DNA from 3 places in the Rhizorhabdus dicambivorans genome. Region 3 is predicted to be linked to each of the others. Evidence: predicted binding sites of a transcription regulator. Region 3 holds the regulator's gene; each other region holds the start of a gene.
The links. The regulator LexA, encoded in region 3, represses DNA repair genes until DNA is damaged. The targets are predictions, from matches to a motif close to GTTCCNCNCTTGTTCT.
Positions count from the first base shown of each region.

Region 1: a site for LexA is predicted at 4,533-4,548, ahead of CMV14_RS01695 (MmcB family DNA repair protein). Genes of this name have one in related genera too.
Region 2: a site for LexA is predicted at 2,875-2,890, ahead of CMV14_RS25490 (ImuA family protein). Genes of this name have one in related genera too.

Region 1 is NZ_CP023449.1:371,627-379,420, reverse strand. It holds gene CMV14_RS01735 (Maf family protein) at 1-198, shown strand, start outside; gene aroE (shikimate dehydrogenase) at 195-1,049, shown strand; gene coaE (dephospho-CoA kinase) at 1,063-1,683, shown strand; gene dnaQ (DNA polymerase III subunit epsilon) at 1,664-2,365, shown strand; gene hpf (ribosome hibernation-promoting factor, HPF/YfiA family) at 2,441-3,028, shown strand; gene CMV14_RS01710 (PTS sugar transporter subunit IIA) at 3,048-3,533, shown strand; gene CMV14_RS01705 (PaaI family thioesterase) at 3,543-3,998, shown strand; gene CMV14_RS01700 (DUF1491 family protein) at 4,045-4,383, shown strand; gene CMV14_RS01695 (MmcB family DNA repair protein) at 4,560-5,036, shown strand; gene CMV14_RS01690 (DUF7079 family protein) at 5,033-5,395, shown strand; gene CMV14_RS27530 (winged helix-turn-helix transcriptional regulator) at 5,625-5,738, opposite strand; gene CMV14_RS01680 (ankyrin repeat domain-containing protein) at 5,776-6,396, opposite strand; gene CMV14_RS01675 (SCO family protein) at 6,493-7,134, shown strand; gene CMV14_RS01670 (YcgN family cysteine cluster protein) at 7,285-7,725, shown strand; gene CMV14_RS01665 (M48 family metallopeptidase) at 7,762-7,794, shown strand, end outside.
Region 2 is NZ_CP023451.1:188,895-196,688, reverse strand. It holds gene CMV14_RS25500 (error-prone DNA polymerase) at 1-638, opposite strand, end outside; gene CMV14_RS25495 (DUF6504 family protein) at 635-2,191, opposite strand; gene CMV14_RS25490 (ImuA family protein) at 2,112-2,843, opposite strand; gene CMV14_RS25485 (hypothetical protein) at 3,018-3,551, shown strand; gene CMV14_RS25480 (hypothetical protein) at 3,537-3,755, opposite strand; gene CMV14_RS25475 (efflux RND transporter permease subunit) at 4,017-7,253, opposite strand; gene CMV14_RS25470 (efflux RND transporter periplasmic adaptor subunit) at 7,250-7,794, opposite strand, start outside.
Region 3 is NZ_CP023449.1:91,780-99,573, reverse strand. It holds gene gltX (glutamate--tRNA ligase) at 1-106, opposite strand, end outside; gene CMV14_RS00450 (ComEC/Rec2 family competence protein) at 256-2,331, shown strand; gene lexA (transcriptional repressor LexA) at 2,457-3,131, opposite strand; gene CMV14_RS00440 (molybdopterin molybdotransferase MoeA) at 3,189-4,376, opposite strand; gene moaC (cyclic pyranopterin monophosphate synthase MoaC) at 4,381-4,854, opposite strand; gene trpC (indole-3-glycerol phosphate synthase TrpC) at 4,851-5,645, opposite strand; gene CMV14_RS00425 (DOPA 4,5-dioxygenase family protein) at 5,693-6,070, opposite strand; gene CMV14_RS00420 (VOC family protein) at 6,127-6,507, shown strand; gene CMV14_RS00415 (nuclear transport factor 2 family protein) at 6,576-6,995, shown strand; gene CMV14_RS00410 (TonB-dependent receptor) at 7,059-7,794, opposite strand, start outside.

The DNA of each region.
Region 1 (7,794 bases), 280 kb from region 3:
GCCCTCAGCGACGCCTTCATCGATGGCTATATGGAGGCCGAATGGCCGGCGATCGGCCATTGCGTCGGCGGTTACCGGATCGAGGGGCTGGGCGCGCAGCTCTTCGCGCGGATCGAGGGCAGCCAGTTCACCATATTAGGGCTGCCGCTCCTCCCCCTGCTCGACTATCTCCGGACGCGGGGAGTGATCGAGTCATGAGCGACGTGCCATTTGCCGAGGTGATCGGCGATCCGATCAGCCATTCCAAATCGCCGATGATCCACAATTTCTGGCTCGAACGTGCTGGAATCCAGGCGGAATATCGCGCTTCTCATGTGAAGCCTGAAGATCTTTGGACGTTTTTCGAGGATCGCCGCCGAAACCCTTTGTGGCGCGGCTGCAATGTCACGATTCCGCACAAGCAGGCGGTGATGAAACTGCTCGACCGGATCGATCCTGCCGCCGAGCGGATCGGCGCGGTCAACACGGTGGTTCCCGAGGATGGCAAGCTCGTCGGCTATAATACGGATTATATTGGCTTTCTCGAACCGCTTCAGCCGTTGCTGGCGCAGAACCACCTGTTCCGCATGGCGCGGATCATCGGCTCGGGCGGGGCGGCCAAGGCGGTGGCCCTGGCGCTGCACGACCATGGTTTCACCTGCGTGATCATCGCCCGCGACATCGAGAAGGCGAAGGCACTGCGCGAGAGCTTCGAGCCCGACGACCGGCTGGTCGCCCCGCTCGACATCTTCGCCGAGCCGACCGACTTCCCGTTCGACGACCGCGAGGGGATACTCGACCTCGTCGTCAATACCACGTCGCTGGGCATGAAGGGCCAGCCGCCGCTGCTGCTCGACTTCAGCCATGTCCCGCCCAATTCGGTGATCTACGACATCGTCTATGCGCCGCTGGAGACGCCGCTGCTCGCCGAGGGCCGGGCGCGGGGGCTGCGCGCGATCGACGGGCTGCACATGCTGGTCGGCCAGGCGGCGGCGGCGTTCGAGCGCTTCTTCGGCCGCCCGGCCCCGCGCGATGCCGACGATCGGCTGCGGGCGATGCTGATCGCATGATCATGGGTCCCGCATGATCGTCCTCGGCCTCACCGGATCGATCGGCATGGGCAAGTCGACGGTGGCGAAGATGTTCGTCCGCTCGGGCGTGCCGCTGTTCGACGCCGATGCCGAGGTCCACCGGCTGCAGGGCCGGAACGGACGGCTGGTGGCGGCGATCGAGCAGGCCTTCCCCGGCACCGCCAGCCCCCACGGCATCGATCGCGCGGTGCTCTCCAAATATGTGCTCGGCGACCGCGAGGCGCTGCGCCGGCTCGAACGCATCGTCCATCCCGCCGTGGCCGAGTCGCGCCGTATCTTCCTGCGCCGGCACCGCTCCCGGCCGCTGGTCGTGCTCGATATCCCGCTGCTGTTCGAGAAGAAGGGCTGGCGCCAGGTCGACGCCATCGCCGTGGTCTCAGCCCCGGCCTGGAAACAGGCCCGCCGCGTACTGGCAAGGCCGGGCATGAACCCCTTGAAACTCAAGCATATCCGATCGCTGCAGCTGCCCGATCACAAGAAGCGGGCGCGTGCCGATTTCGTGATAGACAATGGCGGCACGATCGATCGGACGCGGCGCTCGATCCGTCATCTCGTCACTTGCCTCTCGGCGCATGGAGTCCGATATTGTCGGCATGCGCGAGATCGTCTTTGATACCGAAACGACCGGCCTCAACCCCGCAACGGGCGACCGGCTGGTCGAAATAGGCTGTATCGAACTGATCAACCGGGTCGAGACCGGGCGCACCTATCATTGCTATTTCAACCCGCAGCGTTCGATGCCGATCGAGGCGGAGAATGTCCACGGCCTGTCCGAACGCTTCCTGAGCGACAAGCCCCTGTTCGCCGACAAGGTGGAGGAGCTGCTGGAGTTCATCGGCGATTCGCCGCTCGTCGCGCACAATGCCGGCTTCGACTTCGGCTTCCTCAACGCAGAGCTGGGGCTGTGCAGCCGCGAGGCAATCTGCCTGACGCGGATGATCGACACCGTCGCGATCGCCCGCAAGGTCCACCCCGGTGCCAAGCACACGCTGGACGCGCTGTGCACCCGCTACGGGATCGATCGCAGCCATCGCGTCAAGCATGGCGCGCTGCTCGACGCGCAGCTGCTGGCGCAACTCTATGTCGAACTGACCGGCGGCCGCCAGATCGGCCTGTCGATCGGAGAGGTGATCGTCGAGGAGACGATCATCGTCGCCACCACGCGCGCGGCTGTCGCCGCCCGCACCATCAGGGCGATCCGCCCCCATCATGCCAGCGAGGAGGAACTGGAGAGACACAAGGCGTTTATCGAGAAGCTGGATTCGCCGCTCTGGCTGGAAGGTGCCGCTGCCTGATCGATCCGTTAAGATGCGGATGACATCGGGCGGTCGGATACCCCATCATCGGCTGCATATGGTTGGAGAATTGCTATGGAAATTCGTGTTTCGGGACATCAGGTCAACACGGGCGACGCCCTTCGCACCCATGTCGAGGACCGGCTCCACGCGATCGCCGACAAATATTTCTCGCGAAGTCTCTCCGCCCATGTGACCTTCGGCCGGGGCCAGCACGGCAACGGCTTCTCCTGCGACATCGTGGCCCACGTCATGCACGGCGTGATCCTGAAGGGATCGGGCCATGCGATGGAGGCGCATCCGAGCTTCGACCAGGCCGCCGATCGGGTCGAGACCCAGCTGCGCCGCTACATGAACCGGCTGAAATCGCGCAACGGCGCCAGTGTCATGCCTTCGCTCGAGGCGATTGATGACAATGCCGGCTATACGGTGTTCGAAGCGCCGCGCGAGGAAGAGGAGGAAAGCGGCGACAGCCCGGTGATCATCGCGGAGACCCGCGTCGATGTTCCCGATGCCTCCGTTTCGGATGCGGTGATGATGCTGGATTTGCGAAATACCACCGCGCTTCTTTTCCGAAATTCTGGTACCGGCGCCTTCAATATGGTGTATCGGCGCAGTGACGGCACGATCGGCTGGGTGGAGCCGAGCCGGGCAGCCGGATAAGGACAGCGAACCCCGTCGAATGACTGACAGCAAATCGATGGACGACCTGAGCGACCTGTTGTCGCCTCAGGCGATACAGGCCGCGTTGGTCGTCCCGAACAAAAAGGCGCTGTTCCAGCAGCTTGCCGGTCATGCCACGAAGCTGGTGGATGCCGATGCGCGGATGATCGTCGATCGCCTCGTCGAACGCGAGCGGCTGGGCTCTACCGGCTTCGGCGGCGGCATCGCCATCCCGCATGGGAAGATCGAGGGGCTCGATCGAGTCGTGGGCCTGTTCGCCCGACTCGGCACCCCGATCGACTTCGCCGCGATCGACGATCTGCCGGTCGATCTGGTGTTCCTGCTGCTGTCGCCGGTCGATGCCGGCGTCGAGCATCTGAAGGCGCTCGCCCGGGTCAGCCGCCGGCTGCGCGACAAGGCCTTCGTCGCCAAGTTGCGGGGTGCCGGATCGGACGACGCGCTCTATGCGCTGTTTGCCACCGGCGAGGCCCGCGACGCCGCCTGAGGCCCACCGATGACCGGCGAGACCGGCGCCGAAGCGCATTATCGCGCACTCGAGTCGCTCTATGCGGCGGCGCCGATCAACCGGCTGTTCACATCCCGGCTGGAGATTCCGCGCGAAGGGGAGTCGCGCATCCACTTCGAGATCGAGCCGAGCCATTATCACGCCGCCGGCGCGGCCCATGGCACCACCTATTTCAAGATGCTCGACGATGCCGCCTTCTATGCGGCGAACAGCCTGGTCAATGATTTCTTCCTGCTGACCACCGCCTTCAACCTGCTGCTGACCCGCCCGCTGAAGGCCGGGCCGATCACCGCCGAGGGCCGCTGGGTCAACGGCCGCCGCCGGGTGCTGGTCGCCGATGCGCGGCTGATCGATGCCGAGGGGGAGGAGGTGGCGCGCGGCACCGGCACCTTCATGCGATCGCGCATCCGCCTGGCCTCGCTGCCCGGTTACGCCCGCTCGTGACGGTTTCAGCGAAGCTGAAACGGCGGGCCGGCACCGTACCCGAAAGATGACCGAGCCGCGGCCCGCCACCGGGCTGCTCGTCTCGGCGCTGATCCGCCGGATTGAGGCCGAGGGCGGCTCTGCGATGGTGCTCGCCAGGGGTGACGCGATCGCGGGCGCGCTGCTGCTGCTGCTGGCGGACCGCGGCGTGCTGTCTGGAATCGCGGAACGCATGTGGCGCTTCGACGGCGGCTATGGGCTGGACTTTGTAGGGCCCACCGATCCGGACAAACCGGGGGTCGCCGCCGACTATATCGCCCGCCGCCGCAAGTCCGACCCCGACCTGTGGGCGGTCGAGATCGATCATCCGGAAGCGGAGCGGATCGCGGGCGAGGTGCTGCTGTGATGAAGGTCCTCCCTATCGCGTAGCGATGGGGAGGGGGACCATGCGCAGCATGGTGGAAGGGCGGCGCCCTGGCGCCGTCTTCGACGGCTTACTCTTTCACCACCCTCCCCGGCTTTGCCAGGGAGGATCTTGATCGGTCCCTTTCCTTCGTTCCCGCCTTGTTCTATCCTCCCGCCATGGCCAGCGCCCCCGAGTCCCTCGCCCCGATGATCGCCGCCGATGTCGCGCGCGGCGTGGCGCGGCTGTTCCTCCAGGCGGAGATGACGCCGCTGCCGGAGGTTCCGCTCGGCAATGGCCGCCGCGCCGACATCATGGCGATCGATGCCAGGGGCTGCATCACCATCGTCGAGATCAAGGTGTCGCGCGCCGATCTGCTCGGCGATGCGAAATGGCCCTTCTATCTCGACTATTGCGACCGCTTCTTCTGGGCGGTGCCCGGCGGGTTCGACCTCAGCCCGTTCGAGACCGAGGCGTTCCAGCCCGGCTGCTGCGGCCTGATCGTCGCCGACCGCTACGACGCCGCGATCCTGCGCGAGCCGCTCCACCGCCCGCTGCCGGGCGCGCGGCGCAAGGCGGAGACGCTGCGCTTCGCAAGACGCGCGGCCCGGCGGCTGTGGGGGGAGCTCGATCCGTTTCCGGAGAGCTGTGTGTGACGCTGTCGGCGGCCGAGATCGAAAACAGATTGCCGCTGTGGACTGCGTTGTCGGAACTGTTTCTGGATACGGAAGTGGATTACCGGCGCCTTGCCGACGCCGTCCGCATGTCGGGATTCGCTTTGCACGACGTTGAAATCATCCTGCGCAGCGAAGTGTTTCCGGCTTTCGTCGGCGCGATGCATCCGGTCGCTGGCGAATGGATACCCTGGGATGAGGCGGAAGTTCGCGAGATCGTGACCCGATCGATGGCAGGAAACCGGCCATGGTTCGGATCGATGCTGAGGAAGTTCTTCTTCTGGGGGATGATAGAGTCCCAGTGGCAGAAGGTTGCTCTCCTGGTCCGCGACAATCCCTGAATCGTCATGCCCGCCCCTCGACTGCCTGCAAGGCAGGCGCTCGGGATAAACTTTCGCCGAAGGCGAAAGGCTGGCGTCCATGTCTGTCTTCGCTCACGACGGCATCCGGTCTTTGAGAGACATGGACCCCAGCCTGCGCTGGGGTGACGATGAAAGAACAGGGCTTCCTTCTCTCATCGAACGCCGTCCGTGCCGCCTCGATGCTCTCCAGATTCGCCTCGGCCCATAGTCACACCCCGCCAAATGCCTCGCTCAGTGTCTCGCCCGGCGCGGTCAGCCGATAGTCGACATGGGGCGGGATCGCCGGGTGGATGGTGCGGTGGACCGGCCCGTCGCGTTCCATCTGGCGCGCCCCCGGCCCGTGCCGGAGCGGTGGCCGGTCAGAGGCCGGGGCCCGACATCTTGGGCTTGGGCTTGGCGACGGTCTTGTTCTCGTCGATCAGCTTGAGCACCGCCGCGCCGCGCGGATCCTCGGCGGCATAGTCGCGCGCCGACTTGCCGGCGATGCGATCGGCGATCTTCGCGTCGGCGCCGTTGGCCAGCAGGATGCGGACCAGCGGCACGTTGCGCTGCTGCACCGCGATGATCAGCGGCGTTTCCCCGCTGCTGTTGCCGAGATTGACCTGCGCGCCGCGCGACAGCAGCAGTTCCGCCCCTTCGGGAAAGCCGAGCAGCGCCGTGAAATGCAGCGCGGTGTTGCCCTTGCCGTCCTTGACATTGGGGTTGGCGCCCCGGCTCAGCATGAAGTTCGACCAGGTCAGGTCGCGCCGCTTGATGGTGATGATCAGCGCGGTCTCGCCGGTGGTGTAGTCGCGCGTGTTGATCAGGGTCGCGCCGTTCCCCTGCAGCGCCTTGGTCGCCTTGTCGCCGTCCGACTGGCGGACTGCGTTGAGGAAATTATAGCTGTCGGAAAATTGCGCGGCGGCGGGGGTGGCGGCGAGCGCCAGCGCCACGGCGGCGAAGCTCGGCAGGATAAGGCGGCGGATCATCTTGTGGGTCATGTCCCTGTTACGAAACGCTCAACCGGTGGGCGAGCCGTCACCTCACCGATCAGGCTCTTGCTTGTGGGCCAATAGCAAAGCATGGCTGGCGGCACCATGAACAATCCCACCCTTCGACCGCTGGTCGCCGCCCTGCTGGCGATGGCCGCGCTGCCGCTGTCGGGCTGCGGCGGCCCGCCCGAGACTCCCCCCCTGGCCGATGCCCGGATCGGCGGCCCCCTCACGCTGGTCGACCAGGACGGCAAGGCGGTGAAGGACAGCGATTTCGCCGGCAAATACCGGCTGATCTATTTCGGCTACACCTTCTGCCCCGATGTCTGCCCGGTCGACGTGCAGACGATCATGAAGGGCTATCGCCTGCTCCGGCAGCGCAACCCCGATCTAGCCGCGCGGGTGCAGCCGATCTTCATCACCGTCGATCCCGAACGCGACACCCCCGCCGCGCTCAAGGCCTATACCAACGCCTTCCCCGGCCTCGTCGCGCTGACCGGGACGCCGGCCCAGATCGCCGCCACCGCCAAGGCCTTCGCGGTCTATTACCAGAAGATCCCCGCCAAGCAGGACAAGAAGGACCCGCGCCCGCCCGAGCAGTTCGCGGCCGAAGAGAAGAACAACTATCTGATGGACCATAGCCGCACGGCGATGCTCTTCGGCCCCGGGGGCGAGCCGCTCGCTCTCGTCGCCCAGGACAAGGGCGCCGAGGCGGTGGCCGGCGACATCGAGCGCTGGGCGCGTTGATCGGTTAGCCCTCAAGCGCCGGGCGGCGGACATGTGTCCGCCTTGGCTTGCCTCGCATAAGCTCGGGCGTGCGTTCGCGCTTGCGGAGTCCATCGGGGCTCCGAATTACATCCGGGACGACGGTGTCCCGAAAACGGACTATGATGGGATATGACCGATCAGCCCCGCTTCTGGGAAACCAAGCGGCTCGACGAGATGAGCCGGGCCGAATGGGAGTCGCTGTGCGACGGCTGCGGCAAATGCTGCCTCCACAAGCTGGAGGATGAGGAGACCGGCGAACTGATGGCGACCAACGTCGCCTGCCGGCTGCTCGACCGGCGCACCGGGCTCTGCAAGGATTACAAGCATCGGCGCACCTTCGTCCCCGAATGCGTGCGGCTGACGCCCCGGGTCCTGCGCGAGATCGACTGGCTGCCCTCGACCTGTGCCTATCGCCTGCTCGACGAGGGGCAGCCGCTGCCGGACTGGCATCCGCTGGTCAGCGGCGATCCGGAATCGGTCCACAAGGCGGGTGTCTCGGTGCGCGGCTGGACGGTTTCGGAGGACGAGGCGGGCGATCTCGAACATCACCTCGTCGACCGGGAATTGTAAGATGGCGGTGCTAGCGTCTGTCGACAAGAGGATGCGATGATCTTCCGCCGCAAGCCCAACCCGGCCCCG
Region 2 (7,794 bases), on a different replicon from region 3:
AATTCGTCGATCGTGCATTTCTCCCGGATGCAAGTGACAACATCCTGCAGCATGTGGCGCTCCGCCGCGTGGTAGAGCACGTCATTGGTCGCGACCGTAGGAACGCGAGCCGCAGCCGCCAGGTTCGCGAGATCACGCAGCCGGATCGCATCTTTCGGTCGCCGCCGGATCGTCAGAGCCAGATAGGCACGGTCGGCGAAAATCCGTTTCGTCCGCGCAAGGGCGGCCTCGGTGCCGACGTCTGCCCGGTCAGGACTCAGGATCGCGATGAGCCCGTCATTCCATTGTTCGACATCCGACCAGTCGAGATGACAGGCTCCCTTGCCGCCGCGTTCTTTGCCGATGCTGAGCAGTCGGCACATTCGGCCATAGGCTGCGCGATCCGTCGGATAGAGCAGTAGCGCCGTGCCGTCGCTCAGATCGATCCTGCATCCGATGATGGCACGAACGCCGGTGGTCCGTTCGGCATCCCAGGCCCGGACGATGCCGGCGACCGATCCTCGATCAACGACGCCGAGAGCAGGCAATCCGAGCAATGCGGCCGCGGCGAACAGCTCCTCGGGGGATGATGCGCCCCTCAGGAAGCTGAAGTGCGTCGTAACCTGCAGCTCGACATAGTTGGCGTCGACCTCGCTCATGCGAACGCACCGTGGATGAACCAGCGCATGGTGCCCGTAGCCGGATTTACGCCGTCACCGAGCCGGAACAGCCAGTACCGACCGCCTGTCTCGGTCTCGACCTGATAATAATCCCGGACGATCAGCGCCTTGTCGGCCTCATTGCCGCTCTCGCGCCACCATTCGCCGTGCAAGCGTTCCGGACCATCGCCTCGGGTCACCCGATAGCGCTTTCGACGCCACACGAAGAGGCGAGGGGCATCGTCTGGCAGCAGGGCGACCACGTCGATTGGCTCGGGTCGATCCAACATGCGGGCGGGGCGAGGGAGGTCATCGTCCCACTGGGCGCCGCTATCTTTCGCAAGGGCGGGCATCGTGGTGATCGAGCGCTCAGGCATACTGCTCGCGTGCGGTGCCGCCCGATGCAGGCTCCGTGGACCAAAACGGTTGGCGAGCGCATCGACCAGAGAGGCGAGGTTCGGCCCGCGTCGCGGGCTTTCCAACCCTTCATCCTGTTGGGCCGCGAGCGCGTCAGCCAGCGGCGTCACGAGGGTCATTGCCTCAATGCCAAGCCCTGGCTCGACCGTCTCGATCTTAGCGCACAGCAATTTCGCGAGATGGCCTGCGTCGCGGGATGCGGTTGCGGTCCCGATGCGGATCGCCTGATTGTGGCCGTCCACACGGTGGAAATAGCAATCCAATCGGCGAGCACCCTTGCCGATACAGGTGAGCTGCCCCACCACATCGGCAACGAGATCGCCGATCACCTGGGCGAAGGCTTCAGGTGTCGCGATCGGCTCCATGAAACCTCGACGGGCCCGCGGCAGATGTTCAGGGTAGATCGGCTCGATCGGCTCGGGCACGAAGCCGAGCGCCTGATCCAGCCGCCGATGCAATTCGCGGCCGAACCGTTTGGCGAGAGGGCCGCGCGGCGCACCGATGAGCTGTTCGATCCGCTCAAATCCGAGCTTGCGCAAACCTTCGACCTCGCGTCCTGGCAATCGCAACGCCGATATCGGCAGGATGGAAATGGCAGTGCGGTGTCCGCCCGGCTCGATCGTGACCGGCCGGCCGGCGGGTACATGCCGCGCAACGGCATGGGCGCAGCCTGCAGTGTCGGCCACAGCGATCTGCAGAGCCAGCCCCGACGCGGCAACACGGCGATGGAGATCCTTGAGCAGCGCCTTCTCGGTGCCAAAGAGACCCGCGCAGCCGGTGATGTCGAGCCAGATTCCGTCGGGCGCATCCGGTGATACGAAGGGTGAGTATCGGCGGCCCGCCCATAGCGCGAGATCGCGAAGTCCCTGCAGGTCGCCCTCCGGGTCGGCATCGACGACCTGCAATTCAGGGGCAAACGCTCGGGCCTTCGTCACGGTCATGCCGACGCGGACACCGAGCGCCTTAGCCTCGGCATCGACGGCAGCAATGACTTTCCTGCCGTGATCGGGCACCGCGGTCACCAGCGGAAGATCAAGGACCAGGCCGTCACGGCACTCAGGCGACAATTTTGCGATCTTCCGCCGCAGCCGGTCGGTCGACCAGTGCGGCAGGAAGAGCGATACGACCCGTCGCATCGCACGCCTCCACGATCCAGGCGTGCGGATTACCACCGCGCACACGTTCCAAATCCACATGCCAGCGAGGGCGACCCAGGCTCGGCAGACCGAGATCTTCGCTTGGTGAAGCGGTGATCCGCCAGCGTGTCATCGCTGCCGTCCCTTCGGCGACCTGTTCGGCCTTCGCCGCGCGACGAAACACGAAGGCCGCTACACCCGAGCTTTCCGCCGCCAATTGCAGGCGCTTCGATGCAGTAGTCGAATATTTCCCGACTTCGCCAACCACACCGGCGATGCCAGGGTGATGCAGGCACTCCTCCATCGCGAGCAGGACATTGGTGTCGCTGCCGGCCTCGACATAGATGACCCGATCTGGATGAAGACCGGCGAGATGAAGGGCAGGGGCAAACAGGTCGCGCCAGCGCAGGCACCAGAAGACGGGACCTTCCATTCGCGCCAGGATTCCCGCCAGAAAGACCGTCGCACTCGCCTCGTCCGCGAGATCGGGACTGCCCATCATTTCATGGAGAGCACCTGCAGCAATGCCTCCGCCCGGCAATCGCTGATCCAGTTCGTCGATGCCGAACGGGATCGCTTCGCGCTGAACGCCTACGCCCTCGATACGCGCGATGCGCGCTCGCAAATCTTCAAGGACGGTTGATTGACGCATGGCATTCAGGAGACTCGGGACTCGTTGATTCGTTCCTTATTTGTTCCTGTTCCCGGCGATGAGTCAAGCAGCTCAAATGCACCGCTTCCGAAGCCTGTGGAATCCGCCAGAAAAAAAGCGCCTTCGGTCCTTTGTGGGATTCACATCCACCAAAGTGCATAGTAGATTCATGCTATGTTCCATCAGGCAGACCTATTCGAAGCATCCGTCGAACCCGCGCGAGGGATGGACACGCCGGGGCTTTTGGCGGCGATCGCCGCAGCTTCGCCGCGGCCAAAATTCTCCTACATGCTCCTCCAGCTCCTGGAGGAAGTCGCTGACGAAAAGGGCAGGGCTGGACCGAGCGTGATGGTGAACGGCGACGCCGTGCCTGTCCGCGACTGGCTGTGCGATGCGCTGGCTCCGATCGCGCAGCGTACACCCTGGCGCCGTTCGACGATCGAAACCGTGCGGTCGGCACTTGAGCAGGCTGACGAACTACCGGCCGATCCGACACAGGCTGACCGTGTCATTGAAGAAAGGGTCCGTGAGCGGGTTCGCCAATCGGGCCGCTGCAATGTCAGCCGCGCAGTGTCGGATCTATGTCGGGGCGGCCTCCTGCGACGCCACTATCAGGGCTATCGGGTGGATCATCAAAATCGCGGCGCCCAGCGCGAGGCAGTCTACACGATCATGCCGGACACCTTGGCGGCGCTACGCCGGCGATGAGCTGCCGCTGATCGCAAGATCGGCTTCTACTGCGGTCGCGCGCATCAGGCGATCGGGCATCTCCAACAACTTCACGGCCGCCGCGGTGATCGCTTCGGCTTCGGTGGGATAGGATTCGGCCGAGCTGATCGATACCCCATCGGGCAATGCGACCGTTGCCTGAAATCCGTTGCCTTTAGGTGTCGCGCTCAATCGGACTTCCATGAAAGGTCTCCGCGTTGTATCGGGACTGATATTCTTATAAGATATTGATATTTAACATAATTCTTATTATCGCTCTAAGAATTTGTAAGCGCAACTTCGAAAAGAGACACCTCCGCAATTTCCAAATGAGACTCGTCTCTTGAGGACGCCCCTGCCGCGATCCAATGCTGCTCTTCGAAGCCCGACTTATCCCGCCAACCAGCGGACGGTCAACTTAGCTGACCGTCCACTCCTCGGTAGTGTAGCCTTCGTGGCCCGCCGTTAACTCTGGACAGCGGCGTCGATCTTGGATCGTTGATCACGGCGGACTTGCCACCGAGCAGCAAGAGCCGTGATCGCCGGCAAAACGAGCAATGTGAGCACGGTCGAGGTGATCAGTCCGCCGATGACCACGGTCGCGAGCGGCCGCTGGACTTCGGCACCCGTACCGGTTGCCAATGCCATCGGCACAAATCCGAGACTGGCGACTAACGCCGTCATCAACACGGGGCGCACGCGCTGCATCGCGCCACTGACGATGGCGTCTTCCTCGCCCGCCCCTTCTTCGCGTCGCTTGCGGATCGCGCTCATCATGACAAGGCCGTTGAGCACCGCCACGCCCGACAGCGCGATAAACCCGACCGCCGCGGTGATCGAAAACGGGATGCCGCGCAGGAGCAGCGCGAACACGCCGCCGGCGAGCGCCATCGGCACCGCGCTAAAGACGATCGCTGCCGGCACGAGCCCGCCGAGTGCCATGTAGAGCAGTGCGTAGATGGCAACGAAGCAGATTGGCACGACGATCAGCAAGCGCAGCCGGGCCGATTGCAGGCTTTCGAATGTGCCGCCCCAGGCTGTATACATGCCGGGCGGAAGATCGAGGTTGCCGATCTTCGCCTGCGCTTCCTGCACAAATCCGCCCAGATCTCGGCCGCGGACGTTGACCTGCACGACCACCATGCGCTTGCCGTTCTCGCGGCTGATCTGGTTCAGCCCCTGGGTGTAGCTGAACCGCGCCACTTCGCGCAGCGGGATCGAGCGGGCAATCTGGCCATCGGCCGCGGGCAGCATCACCGGGATGGCGCCGAGCGTTTCAAGATCGTCGCGCTGGGCGTCGGGCAAGCGAACGACCACCGAGAATCGCCGGTCACCTTCAAACAACAGCCCCGCCTCACGGCCTCCCAGTGCTGCGGCGACGGTACTGGCGACCTCCTCAACCGTCAGTCCGTAGCGCGCCGCCGCGAGCCGATCGATCTTCACATCGAAGGTCGGCGCACCGTCAGTCTGTTCGGCGCTGACGTCGCCCGCGCCGGGTATCGTGCGCAATACGCCGGCGATGCGCTTGGCCTGCGCGCTCATCGCATCAAGATCGTCGCCGTAAAGCTTGACCGCGACATCGGCGCGCACGCCCGCGATCAGCTCGTTGAACCGCATCTGGATCGGCTGCTGGATCTCGGTGCGGTTGCCGATCAGCGGCTTCATCCGCTCCTCGATCCGCCGCAGGATATCCTCCTTGGATTTGACCTCGGCGGGCCATTCGCTCTCGGGCTTGGGGATCACATAGGTGTCCGAGGCATTGGGTGGCATCGGGTCGGTGCCGAGATCGGCGTTGCCGTTCTTCGAGAAGACCAGCGCCACCTCGGGCAGCGTCTTCAGGGCGTTTTCGATCTGCAGCTGCATCTGGGTCGACTGGTCGATCGATGCGGAGGGCACGCGGAAGTTGGTGACGGTGATGTCCTTCTCGTCGAGCTGCGGCATGAACTCCTCACCGAGGAACCCGAACGCGAACACAGCCGCGGCAAACACGCCGACCCCACCGAGAATGAACGGCATCGGGCGCGCGACCGCCTTGTCGAGCAGCGGGGCGTATTTCTCCTTGAACCAGCGGATCGGCTTGACCTCGGTCTCGCTGACCCGGCCCTTGATGACGATCGCGATCATGGCGGGCACGAAGGTGATCGACAGCACGAATGCGCTGGCCAGCGCGACCATGAGCGTGATCGCCATCGGCGAGAAGGTCTTGCCCTCGACCCCCTGGAAGGTGAGCAGCGGCACGAACACGAGGAAGATGATCAGCTGACCATAGACGGTCGGCCGGACCATCTCCTGCGCCGCCTCGATCGTCTCGCCCATCCGCTCCTCGAGCGTGAGCAGACGGCCTTCATGCTCCTGCCGCTCCGCAAGGCGCCTGAGCGCATTCTCGACGATGATGACCGCACCGTCGACGATCAGGCCGAAATCGAGCGCGCCGAGGCTCATCAAATTACCTGATACGCCGAGCCCATTCATGCCCGCCGCCGTCATCAGCATGGTGATCGGGATGACCGCCGCCGTGATCAGCGCGGCGCGGACATTGCCGAGCAGCAGGAACAGGATGACGATGACGAGCAGCGCGCCTTCGACCAGGTTCTTCTCGACCGTGGCAATAGTCGCGTTGACCAGTTTCGAGCGGTTATAGACCGGCTCGGCGAAAACGTCAGGTGGAAGGGCCTTGTTGATTTCGGTGAGCCGCTCGGCCGCGCTGTTGGCGACGATGCGGCTGTTCTCGCCGACCAGCATCAGCACAGTCGAGATGACCGCTTCCGATCCCATGCGGCTGCCCGAACCGGTCCGCACCGCGCCGCCGATGACGACCTGACCGACATCCTTGACGCGCACGGGGACGCCCGCGCGGGTCGCGACGACGGCCTGCTCGATCTCGTCGATCGATCTGAGCCGCGCATCGGCGCGGACGAGGAAGCTCTCGCCCGCGCGCCGGACATAGTTGGAGCCGGCCGAAAGGTTCGCCTTCTCCAGCGCATCGGCGAGGTCGGTGATCGATAGGCCGTAGGTCGAAAGCGCATTGAGGTTCGGCTCGACCAGATATTGCTTCACATAGCCGCCGTTTGAATCGACGCCGGCGACGCCTTTCACGTTGCGCATCTGCGGACGGATGATCCAGTCCTGCACCGTGCGCAGATAGGCCGCCTTGGCGAGTTCGGTGGTGAGCCGCTCGCCCTCGGGCGTCAGGTAACTCCCGTTGGACTGCCAGCCGGGCTTGCCGTCGGTATGTTCGGCGCCGCCCTTGCCGTCGGGATGCCGGAACGCGACCGAATAGAAGAAGATCTCGCCAAGCCCGGTGCTGAGCGGTGCGAGGTTGGGCTGGATGCCGGCAGGCAGGCTGTCCTTGGCCTGGGCGAGACGCTCGGTTACCTGCTGTCGCGCGAAATAGATGTCGGTCGTGTCCTCGAACACCGCCGTCACCTGGCTGAAGCCATTGCGCGAGAAGGACCTGGTCATCTGCAGGCCCGGAATTCCGGCGAGCGCTGTCTCGACCGGGAAGGTCACCTGCTTCTCGATATCTACCGGTCCAAGCGTCGGCGCAAAGGTGCTGATCTGCACCTGCCGGTTGGTGACATCGGGCACCGCGTCGATTGGCAGCTTGGTGATCTGCCAGGCGCCGAACGCGACGACCAGCAGGGTGAGACACGCAACCAGCCAGCGGCCGCGCACCGAGAGTTGGAGGATGCGGCCGATCATTCCGCCGACTCCTTCTCGAGTTCGGCCTTGAGCAGGAAGGCGTTGATAGTCGCAATCGGCGTGCCGGCCTTTAGCCCAGATACGATTGCAACCAGTCCGCCGCTGCGGCTGCCGACCTCCACATTGGTCGCCTTGAAGCCGTTCGCCGTGCGGACGAACACGACCGTTCGGTCGCCGACGGTCTGGACCGCGTCCTGCGGCACCATCACGCCATCCTTGGCGGCGCCACCGCTGCCGAAGATGCGGGCCTGTATGAGCTGGCCGGGTGCCAGCATCGACACGCCGGCACTTGGTTCGATGACCACCGTCGCACCGCGCGTGTCGGGATCGACCACGCCCGTCGAAGACCGCACCCGGCCTTCGATGATCTGGCCGTCAGCCAGGCTGAGTTCGACGCGATCTCCCGCACGGACACGCGGCGCATCGGCCGACGGCAGGCTCGCCGTGATCTGGAGACGGCTGGGATCGGCCACTCGGAACAGCTCGGTCTCGGCCGAAACGAACTGGCCAAGGTTGGCGGGAGCTGCGGTGACACGACCTG
Region 3 (7,794 bases):
ACAAAGCGGTGCGCGCGCCGCCGATGTGCAGGAATCCGGTCGGCGAGGGGGCGAAGCGGGTGACGACCTGGCCGGATGGGGTCTGATTTTCGGTGCTTGCGCCCACGCGCGGTTTCTCCAAGATCGGGCAATGGCCTGCGATGTCGATGCGCCCCGTAAAGCATTTTCCCGCCGGGTCAAATTGGCCGGCGATTCGAACGGTGCCGGCCCGGCCCCATTGTCGGGCGAACGGTGATCGCCGGCCTGCGGGACCGCATGGCCGGCGCGGCGCGGCGGATCGAGGCGGTTCTGGAGGCGGAGCGCGATCAGCTGGCGCTGTGGCTGCCGGTCGCGCTGGGCGCGGGAATCGCGCTCTGGCTGGCGCTGCCCCGCCCGGCGGGCTGGTATGCGGCGATGGCGCTGCTCGGCGGGGTGGCTCTGCTGGGGCTCGCGGTCGGCCCCGGCACGCGGCTGGGCCGATCGTTGCTGGCGGGTGGGCTGGTCGCGCTCGCCGGGCTGCTGCTGATCTGGTTCCGCGCCGACTGGGTGGCCTCGCCGCGCATCGACCGGCCACGGGTCGCCGAGGTGGCGGGGCGGATCGAGGCGGTCGAGCGGCTGCCGGCGCGCGAACTGGTGCGGCTCACCATCGCCACCGATCCCGGCCTGCTGCTGCCCCCGCGCCTCCGGCTCAATATCGACGAGGCCGATCTGGCCGGGCCGGTCGTCGGCGGCAGCCGGATCGTGGTGCGCGCCCGCCTGCTGCCGCCCGCGCCGCCGGCGGTGCCGGGCGCCTATGATTATGCGCGCGCCGCCTGGTTCGCCGGCATCGGCGCCACCGGCAAGGCGCTCGACCGGCCGCGCATCGCGGCGGGCGAGGCGGGCGGTTTCCTGCTCTGGCTCGCCGACGCCCGCGCCCGCCTGTCGCAGCACATCGAGGCGCGGGTGGCCGGTGCCAGCGCGGGCGGGATCGCCGCCAGCCTGGCGACCGGCGACCAGGGCGCGATCGCCGAGGAGGATGCCGAGGCGCTCCGCCGCGCCGGTCTCGCCCATCTGCTCTCGGTATCGGGGCTGCACGTCTCCGCGGTGGTCGGCGGGGTGCTGCTGCTGACGCTCAGATTGCTGGCGCTGAGCCCGGCGCTGGCGCTACGCGCGCCGCTGCTGCTGATCGCGGCCGGCGCGGGGGCGGTCGCCGGTATCGCCTACACCCTCTTGTCGGGCGCGCAGGTGCCGACGATCCGATCCTGCGTCGCCGCGCTGCTGGTGCTGGCCGGGATCGCGATGGGGCGGGAAGCGATCACCCTGCGGCTCGTCGCGACCGGCGCGCTCGTTGTGCTGTTGCTCTGGCCCGAGGCGCTGGCGGGGCCGAGCTTCCAGCTCAGCTTCGCCGCTGTCACCGCGCTGGTCGCGCTGCTCGATCATCCCAGGGTCGCCGCCTTCGCCGCGCGGCGCGAGGAGCGGCTGGCGGCGCGCTGGGGCCGGGCGATCGCGGTGATGCTGCTCTCGGGCCTGCTGATCGAGGCCGCGCTGGCCCCGATCGCGCTGTTCCATTTCCACAAGTCAGGGCTGTACGGCGCCGCCGCCAATATCGTCGCGATCCCGCTCACCACCTTCGTCATCATGCCGCTGGAGGCGCTGGCGCTGCTGCTCGATGTGGCGGGGCTTGGCGGGCCGGCCTGGTGGCTCGCCTCCCATGCGCTCGCCCTGCTGCTGTGGATCGCGCACCGCGTCGCCGACGCGCCGGGATCGGTGGCGATGCTGCCGACCATGGCCTGGGGGGCCTTCGCGCTGATGGTGGCCGGCGGGCTGTGGCTGGCGCTGTGGCGCACGAAGCTGCGGCGCTGGGGGCTGGCGCCGCTTGCGGTGGGCGCGCTCTGGGCGCTGGCTTCGCCCGCGCCCGATCTGCTGGTGACGGGGGACGGCCGCCATGTCGCGCTGGCGCTCGGCGATGGCCGGGTGGCGCTGCTGCGCGAACGGACCGGCGATTATATGCGCGGGGTTCTGAGCGAGGCGGCCGGGGTCGATGCGGAACCGCTGCCGTTCGATGCGCTGATGCAGGCGCGCTGTTCGGCCGATCTGTGCCTGGCGGAAATCAACCGGGGCGGGCGGCGCTGGCGCATCCTCGCGACGCGCAGCCCCTATCTGGTCGACTGGCGCCGCATGACGCGGGCCTGCGCTGCTGCCGACATCGCGATCAGCGAACGCCGCCTGCCGCGCGGCTGCAACCCGCGCTGGCTGAAGATCGACCGGCCGCTGCTGGCGCGGACCGGCGGGCTTTCGGTCGATCTCGACCGGGGACGGATCGACAGCGTGGCGGCCCATGTCGGGCAGCACCCCTGGTCGGTGTTCCGCTAGACGGCCAGAAAAGCGGTCGCCCCGGCGGAGGCCAGGGCCGTAAGAGCTTCTCGGTCAGCTACCCGCAAGCGCCTGTTGCGGCCCCGGCCTCCGCCGGGACGCCGCCCGTGGTGGGCTTGCGGCGCTCAGTAGCGCCGCAGCAGCCCTGCCAGCTTGCCCTGGATCTGGACCTGATCGGGCTTGTAGCGCTGCGGATCATAGGAGCGGTTGGCCGGGTCGAGCCGCACCATCGCGCCTTCCTTGCGGAAATATTTGAGCGTCGCCTCATGATCGGCGATCAGCGCGACGACGATCTCGCCGTCGCGCGCGGTCTGGGCGCGGCGGATCAGCGCATAGTCGCCGTCGAGGATGCCGGCCTCGACCATCGAGTCCCCCGACACCTCGAGCGCATAATGCTCGCCCGGGCCAAGCAGCGCGGCGGGAACCGACAGGCTGCTCTGCCCCTCCAGCGCCTCGATCGGCAGACCGGCGGCGATGCGGCCGTGCAGCGGAATCTCCAGCACATTCTCGTTCGCGGCCTGCGGCACCGGGGCGGAGGCGGGGGCCTTCGCCTTGGTCGCGGGCGCGGCGGCCTTGCCTGCCACCGTCTCCGGCATCCGCAGCACCTCCAGCGCGCGGGCGCGGTTGGGCAGGCGGCGGATGAAGTTGCGCTCCTCGAGCGCGCTGATCAGCCGGTGGACGCCGGACTTGGACTTGAGGTCGAGCGCCTCCTTCATCTCCTCGAACGAGGGCGACACGCCGGTCGCGGCCAGCCGGTCATGAATGAAGATGAGCAGATCATGTTGCTTGCGGGTCAGCATACCAAAGGTCCTTGTCGGGAACGGACGAGGAACATTTAGGCAACTGTAGGGAATCTGTCAAGCGAGCGGAATGATCTCCACATCGGCGCCCGCTTCCAGCGCCGGCGAGTCCGATTCCCGGACGATCAGCAGCTCCGCCTCGACCAGCGCGGCGAGGCCGGCGCTGTCCTGGCTGGCGGTGGGGACGGCCAGCCCCCGCGACCATTTGCCGCGCAGATATTCGGCCCGGCCGCCGGTCGCGGGCAGCGCTTCGCCCAGCCGGGCGGCGGCGGGGGGCGGAACCGGCCGGGCGCTGCCCAGCAGATGCGCGATCAGCGGCTTCAGGAACAATGTCGCGGTGACGAAGGCCGAGACCGGATTGCCGGGCAGGCCAAGCACGATTGCCCCGCCCAGCGTGCCGATCATCACCGGCTTGCCCGGCTTCATCCGCACCTTCCAGAAGTCGATCGTCGCGCCCGCCTGCTCCAGCGCGGGGAGGACGAGGTCATGGTCGCCGACCGAGGCGCCACCGGTGGTGACGATGATGTCGGCGCCGCCCGCCAGATCGGCGAAGGCGGCACTGATCAGGCCGAGATCGTCGCGGATGATGCCATGGTCGGTGACCTGCGCCGGGGTGCCCGCCAGCAGCGCCGCGAGCATCGGCCCGTTCGAGGCGGGGAGCAGCGCGCCGGTCGTGGGTTCGCCCGCCGGCACCAGTTCGTTGCCAGTCGAGAGGATCGCGACGCGCGGGCGCCGCCGCACGGGAAGCGCGCCATGGCCGCCGCTCGCCGCCAGCGCGATCGCCGCCGCGCCGATCGGGGCACCGGCCGGGATCAGTATGTCGCCCTCGGCGAAGTCGCTGCCCTTGCGGCGGATATGCGCGCCGATCCGGGGCGGCCCCTCGCCGGTCATGGTCAGGCTGTCGCCGTCGCGGCCCGCCTCCTCCTGGATCAGGATGCTGTCGGCCCCTTCGGGAACCGGGGCGCCGGTGAAGATGCGCGCCGCCTCGCCGGGCGCCAGCGCGCGGCCGAGGCCGCCGCCCGCCGCGCTTTCGCCCGCGACGGTCCACGGGCCGGGGCGTTCGGCGAAGCGGATCGCATAGCCGTCCATCGCCGACAGATCGAGCGCGGGCTGGGTGCGCTTCGACAGGATGTCCCCGGCGGCATAGCGGCCACGGGCGTCGAGCAGCGGCACGGTCTCGACGGGCAGCGCCTCCTTCAGCGCGAACATCCGCGCCTGCGCCTCGGCCGTCGGGATCAGCGCCATCGGCCTATTCCGCCTTCCAGTCGCCCGACTTGCCGCCGGTCTTGGACAGCAGCCGGACCCCTTCGATCCGCATGGCTTTGTCGAGCGCCTTGGCCATGTCATAGACGGCCAGCAGCGCCACCGAGACGGCGGTCAGCGCCTCCATCTCGATGCCGGTGGTATAGGTGGTCGTCACCGACGCGGTGGCGCGGATGCCGTCGGCCTCGATCGCGAGGTCGAGGGTGACGCCCGAGATCGGCAGCGGGTGGCAGAGCGGGATCAGGTCGGCGGTCTTCTTCGCCGCCATGATCCCCGCGACCCGCGCGACCGCGAGCACGTCGCCCTTCTTCACCGAACCGGCGCGGATCGCCTCCAGCGCCTGTGCCGCGATCAGGATGCGGCCCTCGGCGACGGCGACGCGCTTCGTCTCGGCCTTGGCGGAGACGTCGACCATGCGGGCCGCGCCATCCTCGTCGATATGGGTGAGCTTGTCGCTCATGCCCCGGTCAGCAGCCTGCGCGTGGCGGCCGCCACATCGTCCTGGCGCATCAGGCTCTCGCCGACCAGGAAGCAGCGGACGCCATGTTCGGCCATCGCGTCGAGATCGGCCTTGGAACCGAGCCCGCTCTCGGCGACGAAGGTGCAGCCGGCGGGCGCGTTGCCGACCAGCTCATAGGTGCGGTTGAGATCGATCGAAAAGTCCCGCAGGTCGCGGTTGTTCACCCCGATCAGCCGCGATTTCAGCCTGATCGCGCGCTCCAGTTCGGCCGCGTCGTGGACCTCGACCAGCACGTCCATGCCATGCTCGATGGCGGCGGCCTCGATCTCGGCCATTTCGCCATCGTCCAGCGCGGCGACGATGATCAGGATCGCGTCGGCGCCCAGCGCGCGCGCCTCGGTCACCTGCCAGGGATCGACCATGAAGTCCTTGCGCAGCGCCGGCAGTGCGCAGGCGGCGCGCGCCTGCACCAGATAATCGTCATGACCCTGGAAATAGGGGACGTCGGTCAGCACCGACAGGCAGGCGGCGCCCGCCGCCTCATAGGCGCGGGCGTGGGCGGGCGGATCGAAATCGGAGCGGATCAGCCCCTTGGACGGCGACGCCTTCTTGATCTCGGCGATCAGGCCATAGCCGCCCGCCGCCGCCCTGGCGTCGAGCGCGGCGCGGAAGCCGCGCGGCGCATCGGCCGCCCTGGCGCGCGCGCTCAGCTCGGCGAAGCTCGTCGCGGCCTTCGCCCGGGCGACATGCTCGCGCTTGGTGTCGCAGATCTCGGTCAGCTTGTTGCTCATCGCCGCGCGGCATAGCGGGGGGCGGGCGGCGGGTCCAGTTGGGCGGGCTAGAAATCGCTGCGCCCGAAGCGGGCCAGCCCCCGGTTGATGCCGGGCGGATCGAGCACGGTAAGGTCGAGGTCGAGCGGCTCGCCATGCCATTGCCCCAGGCTGGTGTGATCGGCGAGATCGTCGAGCGTCAGCGGATGGACCAGAGCGCGCAGCCCCGCCGCCTCGATCAGCGGGACGATGTCGGGCAGCGAACGCACCCTGAAATGCACTTCATATTGCGGGATCGGGTGCGGCCCGGCGGGGCCTTCGGTCATCGCGCCGACGAACACTATGTCCGCTCGTCGCGAAAAGGCGTCGCGCAGCGCTTCGGCGGCGGGACGTTCGGACGCTGTGAAATAGATGTGCGCGTGATAGGGTGCATCCGGGCCGGTCATGGTGCGGCAGATTAGGATCGCGGTCCCGGAACGGCAATCGTCGTGGAGCGAAGTCGATGACGGTCGAACTCAACCACAGCATCATCTGGTGCCGCGACAAGCGGGCTTCGGCGGATTTCCTCGCCGGGATGCTGGGCCGGCCCGCTCCCGTGCCCTTCCATCATTTCCTGGTGGTCGACTTGGACAACGGCGTGTCGATCGATTTCATGGAGAAGGAGGGGCCGGTCGCGCCCCAGCATTATGCCTTCCTGGTCGACGAGGAGAGCTTCGACGCGATCCTCGGGCGCCTCCGGGAAAGAGGCCTCGACCACTGGGCCGATCCGGCGCGCAGCCAGCCGGGCCGGATCAACCATTTTGGCGGCGGGCGCGGCGTCTATTTCACCGATCCGGACGAGCATCTGCTGGAGGCGATCACCCGCCCTTATCCGCGGGATTGAGCGCTTCGCATATTGCCGCCCGGCCGCGCAAATCCTAAGGGTGTGGCTTACCCACAGCTGGAGGGCACATGCTGGATCGGGTTTCGATACTCGCGGCCGTGGACGACGCCTATGCGCGGCGCGCCAGCGGCGACAAGGTGGCGCTCGATGCGATCTGGGCGCCGGGCGCGGTGTTCGAACTGGTCGGGCGATCCCCGCTGATGGCCGCCACCCTGCCCACCGGGCCGGCGGCGGCGATGGACGTGGTCTCCACGCTGGTCGACAGGGTCCGCTTCCACAGCTTCGAACGGCTCGACGCGGTGGTGGAGGGAGGCCAGGCCGCGATCCGCTGGCACATCACCGCTTCGGCGCCGGGCGGCGCTCCGTTCGAGATCGAGCTGTTCGATCTGTGGAGCTTCGACGAGCAATATCGCGCCACCCGGCTCGTCCAGTTCACCGATACCGCACTGCTGGTCGATCGGATCGGCGGCGCCGCGCTGCTGGCCTGAAAATGGCGAAGCGCCCCGGACCTTGCGGCCCGGAGCGCCCCGTCATCGGTCGCTGGCTAGCGATCAGAAGCTGTAATAGAGGCTGAACACCGCCGAGCGGGCCTCGCCGGGCGTCGCCCAGCCATTGTTGCGGATGCCCGTGAAGTAGCGCTTGTTGGTGACGTTCTGGACGTTCACCTGCGCGGTCACGCCGTCGGTCACCTCATAGGAGAGGAAGGCGCGGTGGGTAAGCCAGCTCTTCGAGCGGAAGACCGGGGTCAGCGTGCTCACCGCCGGCAATGTTGTCCCCGAAGCCAGGGCGCTGTTGTTGAGCGCGAAGCTGCCCGTATAGGTCAGTCCATAACCTAGCTGCAGTCCGAAGGGGAACTGATAGGTCGTGAACAGGCTTCCCGCATGGCGCGGCGTGTTGGTCAGCCGCTGTCCGGCCTGCGGGTCCGGAATGGCGGCGGAGTTGGCGCAGGGGTTGACCGTCACTCCGGCATCCACTCGCGGGCCGGGGTTGGCGAGGCAGAAGTTCGAGACGCTCTGCAGCACCTTGCTCTTCAGATAGGTGTAGTTGGCGAAGATCGCCCAGGCTTCGGTGATGTTGCCGCTGGCGCCCAGCGCGAGCCCGTCCACCCGTGAGCGGCCGTCGGTCACCTGCAGGGTGGTGACGATCGGATCGTTGGTGGCGACGCGATAGTTGGTCCGTTCGTTGCGGAACAGCGCGGCGGTCAGCTGCAGGCGGCGGTCGAACAGGTCGGCCTTGGCGCCGATTTCATAATTCACCGCCTTTTCCGGGCTGACGTCGCAGGGATCC